Regions from separate parts of the Nocardioides plantarum genome, predicted to be linked through region 1. Evidence: predicted binding sites of a transcription regulator. Region 1 holds the regulator's gene; the other holds the start of a gene.

What was found. Region 1 encodes LexA, which represses DNA repair genes until DNA is damaged. Its sites were predicted from a motif close to TCGAACANNTGTTCGA; they were not measured.
Region 2: FJQ56_RS13375 (DUF6504 family protein) is a predicted target of LexA. The motif match lies at 2,694-2,709, and genes of this name have one in related genera.

Annotation. Positions count from the first base shown of each region.
Region 1 is NZ_VDMS01000001.1:1,025,187-1,030,250, forward strand. Features, by position in the region: gene FJQ56_RS04765 (vitamin B12-dependent ribonucleotide reductase) at 1-451, opposite strand, end outside; gene nrdR (transcriptional regulator NrdR) at 619-1,092, opposite strand; gene FJQ56_RS04775 (hypothetical protein) at 1,432-1,788, shown strand; gene FJQ56_RS04780 (LysM peptidoglycan-binding domain-containing protein) at 1,935-2,270, opposite strand; gene FJQ56_RS04785 (SDR family oxidoreductase) at 2,407-3,249, opposite strand; gene lexA (transcriptional repressor LexA) at 3,331-4,098, shown strand; gene FJQ56_RS04795 (alkaline phosphatase D family protein) at 4,193-5,064, shown strand, end outside.
Region 2 is NZ_VDMS01000002.1:287,928-292,991, forward strand. Features, by position in the region: gene FJQ56_RS13360 (class I SAM-dependent methyltransferase) at 1-241, opposite strand, end outside; gene FJQ56_RS13365 (endonuclease) at 511-1,725, opposite strand; gene FJQ56_RS13370 (SAV_6107 family HEPN domain-containing protein) at 1,802-2,224, opposite strand; gene FJQ56_RS13375 (DUF6504 family protein) at 2,235-2,624, opposite strand; gene FJQ56_RS13380 (hypothetical protein) at 2,765-3,232, opposite strand; gene FJQ56_RS13385 (YbaK/EbsC family protein) at 3,289-3,762, shown strand; gene FJQ56_RS13390 (DUF4126 domain-containing protein) at 3,771-4,379, shown strand; gene FJQ56_RS13395 (hypothetical protein) at 4,370-5,064, shown strand, end outside.

The DNA of each region.
Region 1 (5,064 bases):
GCGGCGACTGGGTGCCGACGTTGAACCAGACGGGGCTGTTGAAGGAGAAGTACTGGTTGACCAGGAGCCAGGTGAGCTCGTGCTCGAAGACCTCGGCGTCGGCCGGGGTCGCGAAGTAGCCGTGGTCGACGCCGGCCTTGGTGTAGGTCACCACGATCCGGTCGATGAGCTGCTTGAGGCTCCACTCGCGCACGTCGGTGCCGACGGCACCGCGGAAGTACTTGGTCGTCACGATCGTCGAGGCGTTGACCGACCAGGTGTCGGGGTATTCGACCCCGCGCTGCTCGAAGACGGTGGCGCCGGTCTTCCAGTTGGTCTGGACGACGTCGCGGCGCTCCCAGGTGAGCTCGTCGTAGGGGTGCACGCCCGGGGTGCTGAAGACCCGCTCGAGGGTGAGCCCCTTGCCGGTGCCGCCGCTGGTCTGGCTGGCGGCGTTGACGGTCTCGGTCATCTTGGTGCTCCTTGGGGGTTCCCGTGATCGGGGAGGTGGTCGTGGTCCAGTGTTGCGGGAGCCTCCGACAGTCCTGGTCGACTGCGGGGCCCTGGGGTGGAGCGGGGGGGAAACGACGTTGGTACGCCCGGCAGGCGGCTTCCCCACCACCTGCCGGGCGGTCTGTGTCAGCCCGTGGGCTGGGCGAGGGGCGGGAGCTCCTCGGCGTGCATCGACGCGATCTCCTTGATGAAGTCGTCGGCCGACTCGAAGGCGCGGTAGACGCTGGCGAACCGCAGGTAGGCGACCTCGTCGAGGGCCCGCAGCGGGCCCAGGATGGCCAGGCCCACCTCGTGGGCCGGGACCTCGGCGGCCCCGGTCAGGCGCAGGGCGTCCTCGACGTCCTGCCCCAGGCAGGCGAGCTGCGCGTCGGTGACCGGGCGGCCCTTGCAGGCCTTGCGGACCCCGGCGACGGCCTTGTCACGGGTGAAGGGCTCGGTCGCGCCGGAGCGCTTGAGCACGCTGAGCTGCATCAGCTCGACGGTGGTGAACCGCTTCTCGCACGACGAGCACGAGCGACGACGGCGGATCGAGCCACCGTCGTCGGCGACACGGGAGTCGAGGACCTTGGTGTCGGTGCCGCGGCAGTAGGGACAGTGCATGGTGCTCTCCTCCCTGAGGACGACGGTCGTGCGTGGGCCTGTGGACAACCGAGGTCTTCCTGGGGAGAACACTCGCCGCGCTGTGGGTCTTCCACCTCAAGCTGTGGACTAGATGTGGATAACTACATCGTTGTAACTACTAGATGTTGTGGTGACAGTACGCCGACGGCGGACGGGTACGCAACCCGAACCGGGACATTGCCCCAGGTTTGTTGGGCCCTCGGTCACGACATCGACAAATCCGCAGGTCACAGCCCTGGACAGCCGCCGCGCGCCCCGGTCTGGACCATGCCCCGACGGCGTGTCGGGCCCGCCGGGGCATGGGTGACAATGGGCCGCGTGACCCCGGGGAAGCGAGCAGGCGCACGGACGCGGCCCCGACTGCGTCCCCGCCTGCTGCTGCTGGCCCTCGGCGTGACCGCGGCCGTGGTCGCCTGGGGCTACCTGGTCAGCGCGGCCATCGACTTCGGCACCCGCGCCCGCGCCGGGGACGGGGCCGCCTGGGGCTTCCTGGTCCTGGCCGCCGTGGGCGCCGTCATGTGTCTGTTCCTGGGCCTGGCGCTCGCCGTGCGGGCGGTGCGCACGCTGGGCTCCACCCGCGTCGCCACACCGGGCTCCCCCACCGCGCCACCGGGACCCGGCACCCCTCCCACCGAGCCGCCGAGACCGCCGGGTGGACGCCGCGCCGCACGCTGACACCCGCCAGGGAAGTCGGGACGAGAGACGTCGGAAAAAGAAACAGAGGCTGCCAGGTGCGGGAGTCGTCTTCCCTCGACTCCGCACCCGGCAGCCCTCTGTGGGTTCGCCCGCCGGGGTCGAGGCGGCGGACGAAGCTGAGGACCTCAGTCGACCGGCACCGCGAGGCTCTGACCGGCATCGAGGACGACCGAGTCGAGGTCGTTGAGATCGACGAGGTGGGTGACCATGTCACGCACGTCGCGACCGTCGGAGGCGGCCGCGGCGATATCCCACAGGGTCTGGCCGGGCTCGACAACCACCGTCTCGGTGGCCTCGGGCTCACTGGTGGCCATCGATCCGCCGGCGAACATGACGCCGATCGCCGCGAGGACGAGGAAGGCCAGAACGAGCACCACGAGGCGTCCGCGACGGGTCAGCCGGTAGACGGGCCCAGCGACGGGCCCAGCAACGGGACGGACGGTGACGGACGTGGTGCTCATGGGTGCCTCCTGGGGAAGTGGTGCGCTCTCGATCTGATGTCTAGTGGTGACCACCGACAGTTCGATCGGTTCGAACACATGAGCGATTCTAGATCAGGTGTTCGAACGTGCGCAACCCCTCAGGCGAACAGGTGTTCTACTGCCGACGCAGGACCCGACCGCCCTGTCGCTCGAACACGGCGATCCCGGCCGAGGCCAGCGAGGGCGCCAGCATCGAGACGCGCATCGCCGCTCCACGCCAGGCGGGCACCGTGCGCAGCACCCGCCGCGACCCGATCAGGCCGAGCACCACCTCGGCGATCTCCTCGACCGTCAGCAGACGGCCGCCGGAGCTGACCAGGCGCTTGCCGGTGCCGTCGGACATGTCCTCGACCATCTGCGTCGCGACCCCGTCGGGCAGCACCGCATGCACGCCCAGCCCGGCCGGCGCCTCGAGGGCGACGGAGGTCGTGATGGACACGACGGCGGCCTTCGTGGCGGCGTACACCGACAGCCCGGGCACCGGGCCGAGCCCCGACAACGAGGCCACGTTGACCAGCGCACCCGAGGGCGCCCCGACCGGACCGAACGCGTCCAGGGCGGCGCGCATCCCCCACAGCGTCCCGAGCAGGTTGACGTCGACCAGCCCGCGCACCTGCTCGTCGCTCAGCGCCGCCAGGTCGCCGTCGAAGCCGACGCCGGCGTTGTTCACCCACACGCCCAGGGGCGCCAACCCCGTCGCGACCGAGGCGACCGCCCGGTGCGAGGCCGGGTCGCGCACGTCCTGGGCCACCCCGGTCGCGCCGATCCGGGTGGCCGTCGCGGCGACCGCCTCGGCATCGACGTCGGTGATCACGACCCGGTGCCCGGCGGCGACCAGGCGCACGGCGATCGCGCGGCCGATGCCGCGGGCCGCGCCGGTGACGACGGCGGACGTGGGAGCGGACGTGGGAGCGGACCCAGGCGGGGGCGAGGACGTCGGTGAGGGGGCGGAGGCCATGACCCATGGTCGCAGCCGTGCGCGCGACACGCCGTTCGAACACCTGTTTGAAATCGTCGGCGCCCGGTGGGACCCTGAGCCATGCCCGACAAGCAGCCCGACAAGCGGTCCACGAAACAGTCCACCAAGCAGTCGTCCAAGACCAGCAAGGTCTCCGAGCTCCCCGACGGCCCGGCCGACGCCACCGGCCTGACCCCGCGCCAGCAGCGCGTGCTGGCCCACATCAAGGACAGCCTCGAGCTGCGCGGCTACCCGCCGAGCATGCGCGAGATCGGCGAGGCGGTGGGCCTGACCAGCACCTCGAGCGTCGCCCACCAGCTGCGGGTGCTCGAGCAGAAGGGCTACCTCAAGCGCGATCCCAACCGACCGCGGGCCCTCGAGGTGTTCCTCCCCGACGTCATGGCGGCCCGCCGCTCGCTCGGCCAGGCCGAGGAGACGTCGTACGACGAGACCGGCATCGGCGATGTCGCCGTCGCGGCGATCCAGGTCCCGCTGCTCGGCCGGATCGCGGCCGGCGGCCCGATCCTGGCCGAGCAGACCTACGACGACGTCTTCCCGCTGCCGCAGCAGCTGGTCGGCGACGGCCAGCTCTTCATGCTCGAGGTGTCGGGCGAGTCGATGGTCGACGCCGCGATCTGCGACGGCGACTACGTCGTCATCCGCCAGGAGCAGACCGCCAGCAACGGTGAGATCGTCGCGGCGATGATCGACGGCGAGGCCACCGTCAAGACCCTGCAGCGCAAGGACGGCAAGGTCTGGCTGCTCCCCCACAACGAGGCGTTCGACCCGATCGACGGCACCGACGCCACGATCCTCGGCGTCGTCACGGCCGTGCTGCGCAAGCTCTGACCCACGATCGGGCCCGGCATACGCCGGGTGAACGCTCGACGACCGTTGTCACGACCCCCGTCACTCCACGTGCCGGGGGTCGTTGACTGTTTCCGTGACGACACCCACCGGCGTACGGCGACGTACCGTGCTCGCGACCGGCTCGACCGGCGCCGCCCTGACCACGCTCGCCGGCCCCGGCTCGGCGACCGCCGCGACAGCGCCCCGGTCACCGGCCGCTCGCGCCGCGCTCCACCACTTCCGCCACGGCGTCGCCTCGGGTGACCCGCTCCCCACCAAGGTGCTGCTCTGGACCCGGGTGACCCCCGACGCCGTCAGCAAGCCGGGCTCCGGCAAGGGCCCGCAGGTCACGGTGACCTGGGAGGTCTCGACCCGCAAGGACTTCCGCCGCATCGTCAAGCGCGGCACCTTCGTGACCGGTCCCAGCCGTGACCACACCGTCAAGCTCGACGTCGCCGGGCTCACCCCGGCCACCTGGTACTACTACCGCTTCGGATTCAAGGGCACCCACAGCCGCGTCGGGCGCACCCGCACCGCCCCGGCACCCGGGTCGACCCCGAGCCACCTGCGCCTGGGCATCGTCTCCTGCGCCAACTGGCAGGCCGGGTGGTTCGCGGCCTACCGCGGCCTCGCGGCGCGCAACGACCTGCACGCCGTGGTCCACCTCGGCGACTACGTCTACGAGTACGGCGCGGGCGGCTACGGCTACGGCCGGGACGACGTCGACATCCGCACCCACGACCCGAAGCACGAGATGGTCTCGCTCGAGGACTACCGGCGCCGCCACGCGCAGTACAAGACCGACACCGACCTGCAGGACGCGCACGCCAAGTTCCCCTGGATCATCACCTGGGACGACCACGAGGTCGCCAACGACCAGTACGCCACGGGGGCCGAGAACCACCAGGCCACCGAGGGCGACTACCTGCGGCGGCGGGCCCGCGCCCACCGCGCCTACGACGAGTG
Region 2 (5,064 bases), on a different contig from region 1:
CGCCCTGGCGGCCGACCACCTCGACGCCGCGCTCGCGCGCGCGGCGGCCCAGGGCCGCGAGGGCGTCGGGGCTGGGGTCGACGACGGTGACGCGGTGCCCCAGGCCGGCGATGCGGACGGCGGAGCCACCGGTGCCGCCGCCGATGTCGACGACGTCGAGCGACGCGCCGGCGAGGACCGGGTCGAGCACGTCCCACACCACGGCGGTCCGGGGGGCGGCTCGACGTTCGCTCGCGGACATGCTCGAAACCTTAGTGGTGTGCGGACGGTCGGGTCGGGCACGGCACCTCCGGCAATGGCTCGACCCGCCATGATCGAACGTGTGTTCGATCCCGAGCAGCCTACGTCGCGACGGCGCGACGCGCCAGCCGGGCGCCCGTCGGCCTGCCGCTGCCGGTCGCAGACCGGCTGTGGGGGGTCTCGACGCCGGTTCGCGACCTCGCCCCTCGGTCGGCGACCCCGCACGCTCGGCCGCCGTCGAGGACGGGTTCGGACGTCGTCCGGCCGTCCTCACCACACGGCGTCGGCCCACTCCGGGTGGTCGATGAACGGGTTGCGGTTGCCCTGGAACTGCTGCTGGATGACGTCGTTGCGGCGCAGCTCGGCGGCGCTGGGCGGGTCCTGGGCGTTCCACTGCAGCAGCACGGACAGCTTGCCGATGTGGGGGGCGGTGCCGTTGCCGGTGGCGTCGTTGACCTCGAGGTCGGCGAAACCGTCGTCCCCCTCGTAGCGCACCGACATGTAGAAGATCATCCGGGCCACGTCGCCCTTGTCGGCGTCGCGCGGCTCCCAGGAGTCGGCGTCGGCCCGGTTGCCGGGCGCCTCGGCGTTGGGGGTGCCGCCGTTGTCGAAGTCGAGGTTGCCCCGGGCGGAGTTGACCGTCACGTCGGTCGGGCGCAGGTGGTGCAGGTCGGTGCCGGGTCCGGTGGCGGTGCCGAAGTCACCGTGGGACTTGGCCCAGACGTGCTCACGGTTCCACTGGTCGACACCCCCGCCGTTGTCGGACGCCGGCACCGAGGTGCCCTGGTAGAGCAGGATCACGTGGTCGGCGTCGGCCGGGTCACGGTCGGTGACCTTGAGGGCGTTCCAGACACCGTCGTAGGACACCCGCGTGACGCCGGTCGAGATGATGGTGTGGAGCGAGGACTCCAGCTCGGGTCCGGTCTTGCCGATCGCGTTCTTCCAGTACGTCGTGTCGTACTGCGTCGTCCCGCCGCTCGTGCCGCCGGGCGGGGTCGTGGTGGTCGGCGTCGTGGTCGGCGGGGTCGTGGTGGGGGGCGTGGTGGTCGGTGGGGCTCCGGCGCGGGCGAAGGCGGTCGCGCCGGTCAGGCCCGGACGGGAGAAGTACGCCGCGAGGGCGCCGGTCACGTCGACCTGCTGGCCGAGCAGGCCGGGATTGGTCTTCAGGCCCCACGCCGAGCGGAAGGCCGACGGGACCTGGACGTAGAGCATCTGCGCGGGGTCGGTGACGCCGGCGGAGTCGGCCAGGGCGAGCGCGTAGTCGCTGGGGTAGCCGCTGCGCACGACGGTCGTGGCGGAGGTGGGCTGCCCGACGACGTAGCCGCGCACGGTGGCCGACGAGCCGTCCTGGGTGGCCCGCGCCGAGGCGACCGAGACCGTCGCGGCCTGGGCCGGCGAGGACACCAGGACCGCGACCAGCGGGACGAGGAGGAGGACAGCGAGGACGGCGGCCAGCGCATGGCCACGACGGAGCCCGAGAGTCATGGCTGAACCCTGGCGGGTGCGACCGCCACCGTCGACCAAGGAAACCCTCGTATCGGACCCGAGGACGGGCGAGGCCTCAGGACACCTGGCGGACGAGGTGCTCGCGGACGGGCTCGTGGGGCATCAGGCCGAGCGACTGCTCGACGACGGCGAGGAACCGGTCGGCGTCGCGGACCAGGTCGTCGGCCTCGCGCTCGCTGACCGAGCGCGTGGAGCCGGCCTCGGCAGCGGCGCGCTTGGCGGCTCCGGCGGCGAAGAAGGTGGCCCACTCGGACAGCTCGGGCGCGACCTCGGCCAGCAGGACCCAGGCGTTCTTCTGCGGACGGCGGCGTGCCGGCGCCGGTCGGGCCCGGGCGGCGAGCAGCGCGGCGGCAGCCCGCAGGGCTGCGACGTGGGCGCACGCGTAGCGGGTCGTGACCTCGGTCGCCGAGATCGCCTCGGCCAGGGACTCGGCCGACCGGGCGAGGTAGGAGTGGGTGGTCGCAGGCAGCAGCAGCATCGTCACGCCCTCAGTCCTGACAGCCCACGAGCGACCACGAGCCGTCGCTCCCGTCGAAGGACAGGTCGAAGACGCCGTCGCTCTCGAGCCCGCCACGGCCGGCCTGGACCCGCCACAGCTCGCGCTCGGGGAGGAGGTCGACCACCGGCGCAGCGGCCACCGCGGTGCCGCGGCCGGCCCTGGCGCCGACCGTCGGGCCGTCGGCGTCGAGCACACCGCGACCCTCGTCGCCCTGCCGCCACGAGCCGGTCTCGACCCAGTGGGCCACCACGGCCCGCACCTTCCACAGTCGCCCCCGCCACAGGAACTGCTCGGGAGACGGCCCGGGCAGCCTCTCCGGGCCGCGCTCGTCGTCCGGCGCGCCGCGCCGGACCTCCACGGGATCGTCGTAGTGACGCATGGTCGGCCTCCTGGCCCTGCTGAGGGGATCCGGCGGGGCCGGGGGTCGAGGTCGACCCCACCGGAGAGTTCGAACGCGTGTTCGAACAAGGAGAACGCTACCTCCCCCCACCGACAACCGGAAGACCCGACCGGAGAGCCCTACTCGAGCCGAGGCGTGACGTACGCCGTCAGGGCGGGCCGGTAGAGCAGGTGGACCAGCACGGCGAGCAGCACCAGGAAGACCACGATCGGCGGCACGAAGGCCACCGGAGGGGCGGTGCGCAGGACGGCCGCGGTGGCCACGGCGAGCAGGACCATGGCGAGCGCCAGGCAGTGCCGCGCCCAGTTGTGGGCGCCCCGCACGAACGCCAGCAGCACCAGCACCAGGCTGGAGACGACCACGTCGAGCACGATCACGACCGGTGTGAAGGACGGCGGGACGCGGGTGTCGTCTGCCGACACGGTGCCCGCGCGCGTGGAGCGGATGATCTCGTCGTCCAGGAGCACCGCGAGCACGGTGAGGGCGGCCCCGAGCAGCACCAGCAGCCAGACCCCGCGGGTCACCCGGGTGAGGGCGACCGGACGGGTCGGACGCGTCGCCCGGGTGAGCGTCGTCGGCTCCGTCACGTCGCGTCCGCCTCTCTCGATCGTGCCGCACCGCGCCAGGCCCTAGGGTCTGGGCCATGTCGAGTGAGCACCCGATGATCGCCCGGTTCCGGACCGAGCACGCCCGACTCGGTGGGACGGGCGAGATCGTCATTCTGCCCGACTCGGTCCACACGGCCGTGCTCGCCGCCCAGGCCCTGGGCTGCGAGCCCGGCGCGATCGCCAACAGCCTGCTCTTCGACGCCGGCGGGTCGCCGGTCCTGGTGCTGACCTCGGGGGCCCACCGCGTCGACACCGCGAAGGTCGCCGCGACCATCGGGGTCGAGCGGCTCGCGCGGGCCACGCCCGAGTTCGTGCGCGAGCACACCGGCCAGGTCATCGGCGGCGTCTCCCCCCTCGCCCACCCGCGTCCCGTGGCGACCTACCTCGACCCGTGGCTCGAGCAGCACCCGGTCGTGTGGGCGGCGGCGGGCCACCCGGCGGCGGTGTTCTCCACGACGTACGACGAGCTCGCGCGCCTCACCGGGGCGACCGTCGTCGACGTCGCGTAGGGCGCGCCGTGGAGTCACTCGCACTGTCGTTCTCCAGCGGCTGGGCCAGCGGGGTCAACGCCTACCTCGTGGTCCTCGTGCTGGGCCTGGGCGAGCGGTTCGGCGGGGCCGACGTACCCCAGGCGCTGGGACGATGGGACGTCCTCGCGGTCGCCGGGTTCCTCTACGCGATCGAGTTCGTGGCCGACAAGATCCCCTACGTCGACTCGACGTGGGACGCGATCTCGACGGTCATCCGACCCACTGCCGGCGCCGTCGTCGCGCTGCTGCTCTCAGGCGACGCCGACTCGCTCACCCAGGCGCTCAACGCCTCGGTCGGCGGCACCACCGCACTGGCCTCCCACCTGGTCAAGGCCGGCGGGCGCCTGGCCGTCAACTCCTCCCCCGAGCCGGTCACCAACATCACCGCCAGCGTCCTGGAGGACCTCCTCGTCCTCGGGGTGGTCGCCTTCGCGATCACCCACCCGGTCGCGGCCGCGGTGATCGCCGCGGTGCTCCTGGTCGTCGGGCTGGTGGTGCTGTGGTTCGCGCTCAAGCTCGTGCGCCGGGGATGGCGGCGCTTCCGGACCCGACGCGAGCGTCGGGGCGCGCGCTCCGGCGGACCGACGTGGACCTGAGCGACGACGCGACCCGGGGTGCCGTCACCGCCCGCCTCGGCGAGCTGTACGCCGGGCGTCCGGTGATCCTCGGGCCCGGCATCCTGGCCGGCTTCACCGCCCTGGTGGCGCGGCTGCGCACCCTGGGCTGCCCGGTGCTGGTGCTGTCGACCGGCACCGGCGCCGGCCCGGTGCCGGAGACCGGCGACTGCACGGTCGTCGAGGTCGCGCTGCCACCGACCGCGTCGATGACCGAGGAGGTGCGCCTGCTCGACCGGGCCACCCGTCACCTGCCGCCGCACGTCGTCGCGGCGATCGACGCCTTCGACCCCGAGCGCCGCGCGCGGTGGCGCACCACGCCGTTCGTCACGACCGACGAGCCCCTCCTGGGTCGCGTGGTCACCGGCGGCCGACCGGCGGCCTGGATGGCGCTCGAGGACAAGCTGCTCGCCGACGGGGTCTGGGACGCCGCCGGGGTGACCCGTGCCCCTCACCGCGCCTGCCCGGTCGACCGTGCCTCCCTGGCCGCCGCCAGCGCCGAGCTCGACGCCGGCCAGGGCGTCGTGTGGAGCGGCGATGCCCGCGACGGCCTCAACGGCGGCGGCAACTTCGTGCGCTGGGTCCTCGACGAGCGGGACCGCGTGGCGGCGTACGCGTTCTTCGCCCCGCGCTGCGACCGGGTCCGGGTGATGCCGTTCCTCGACGG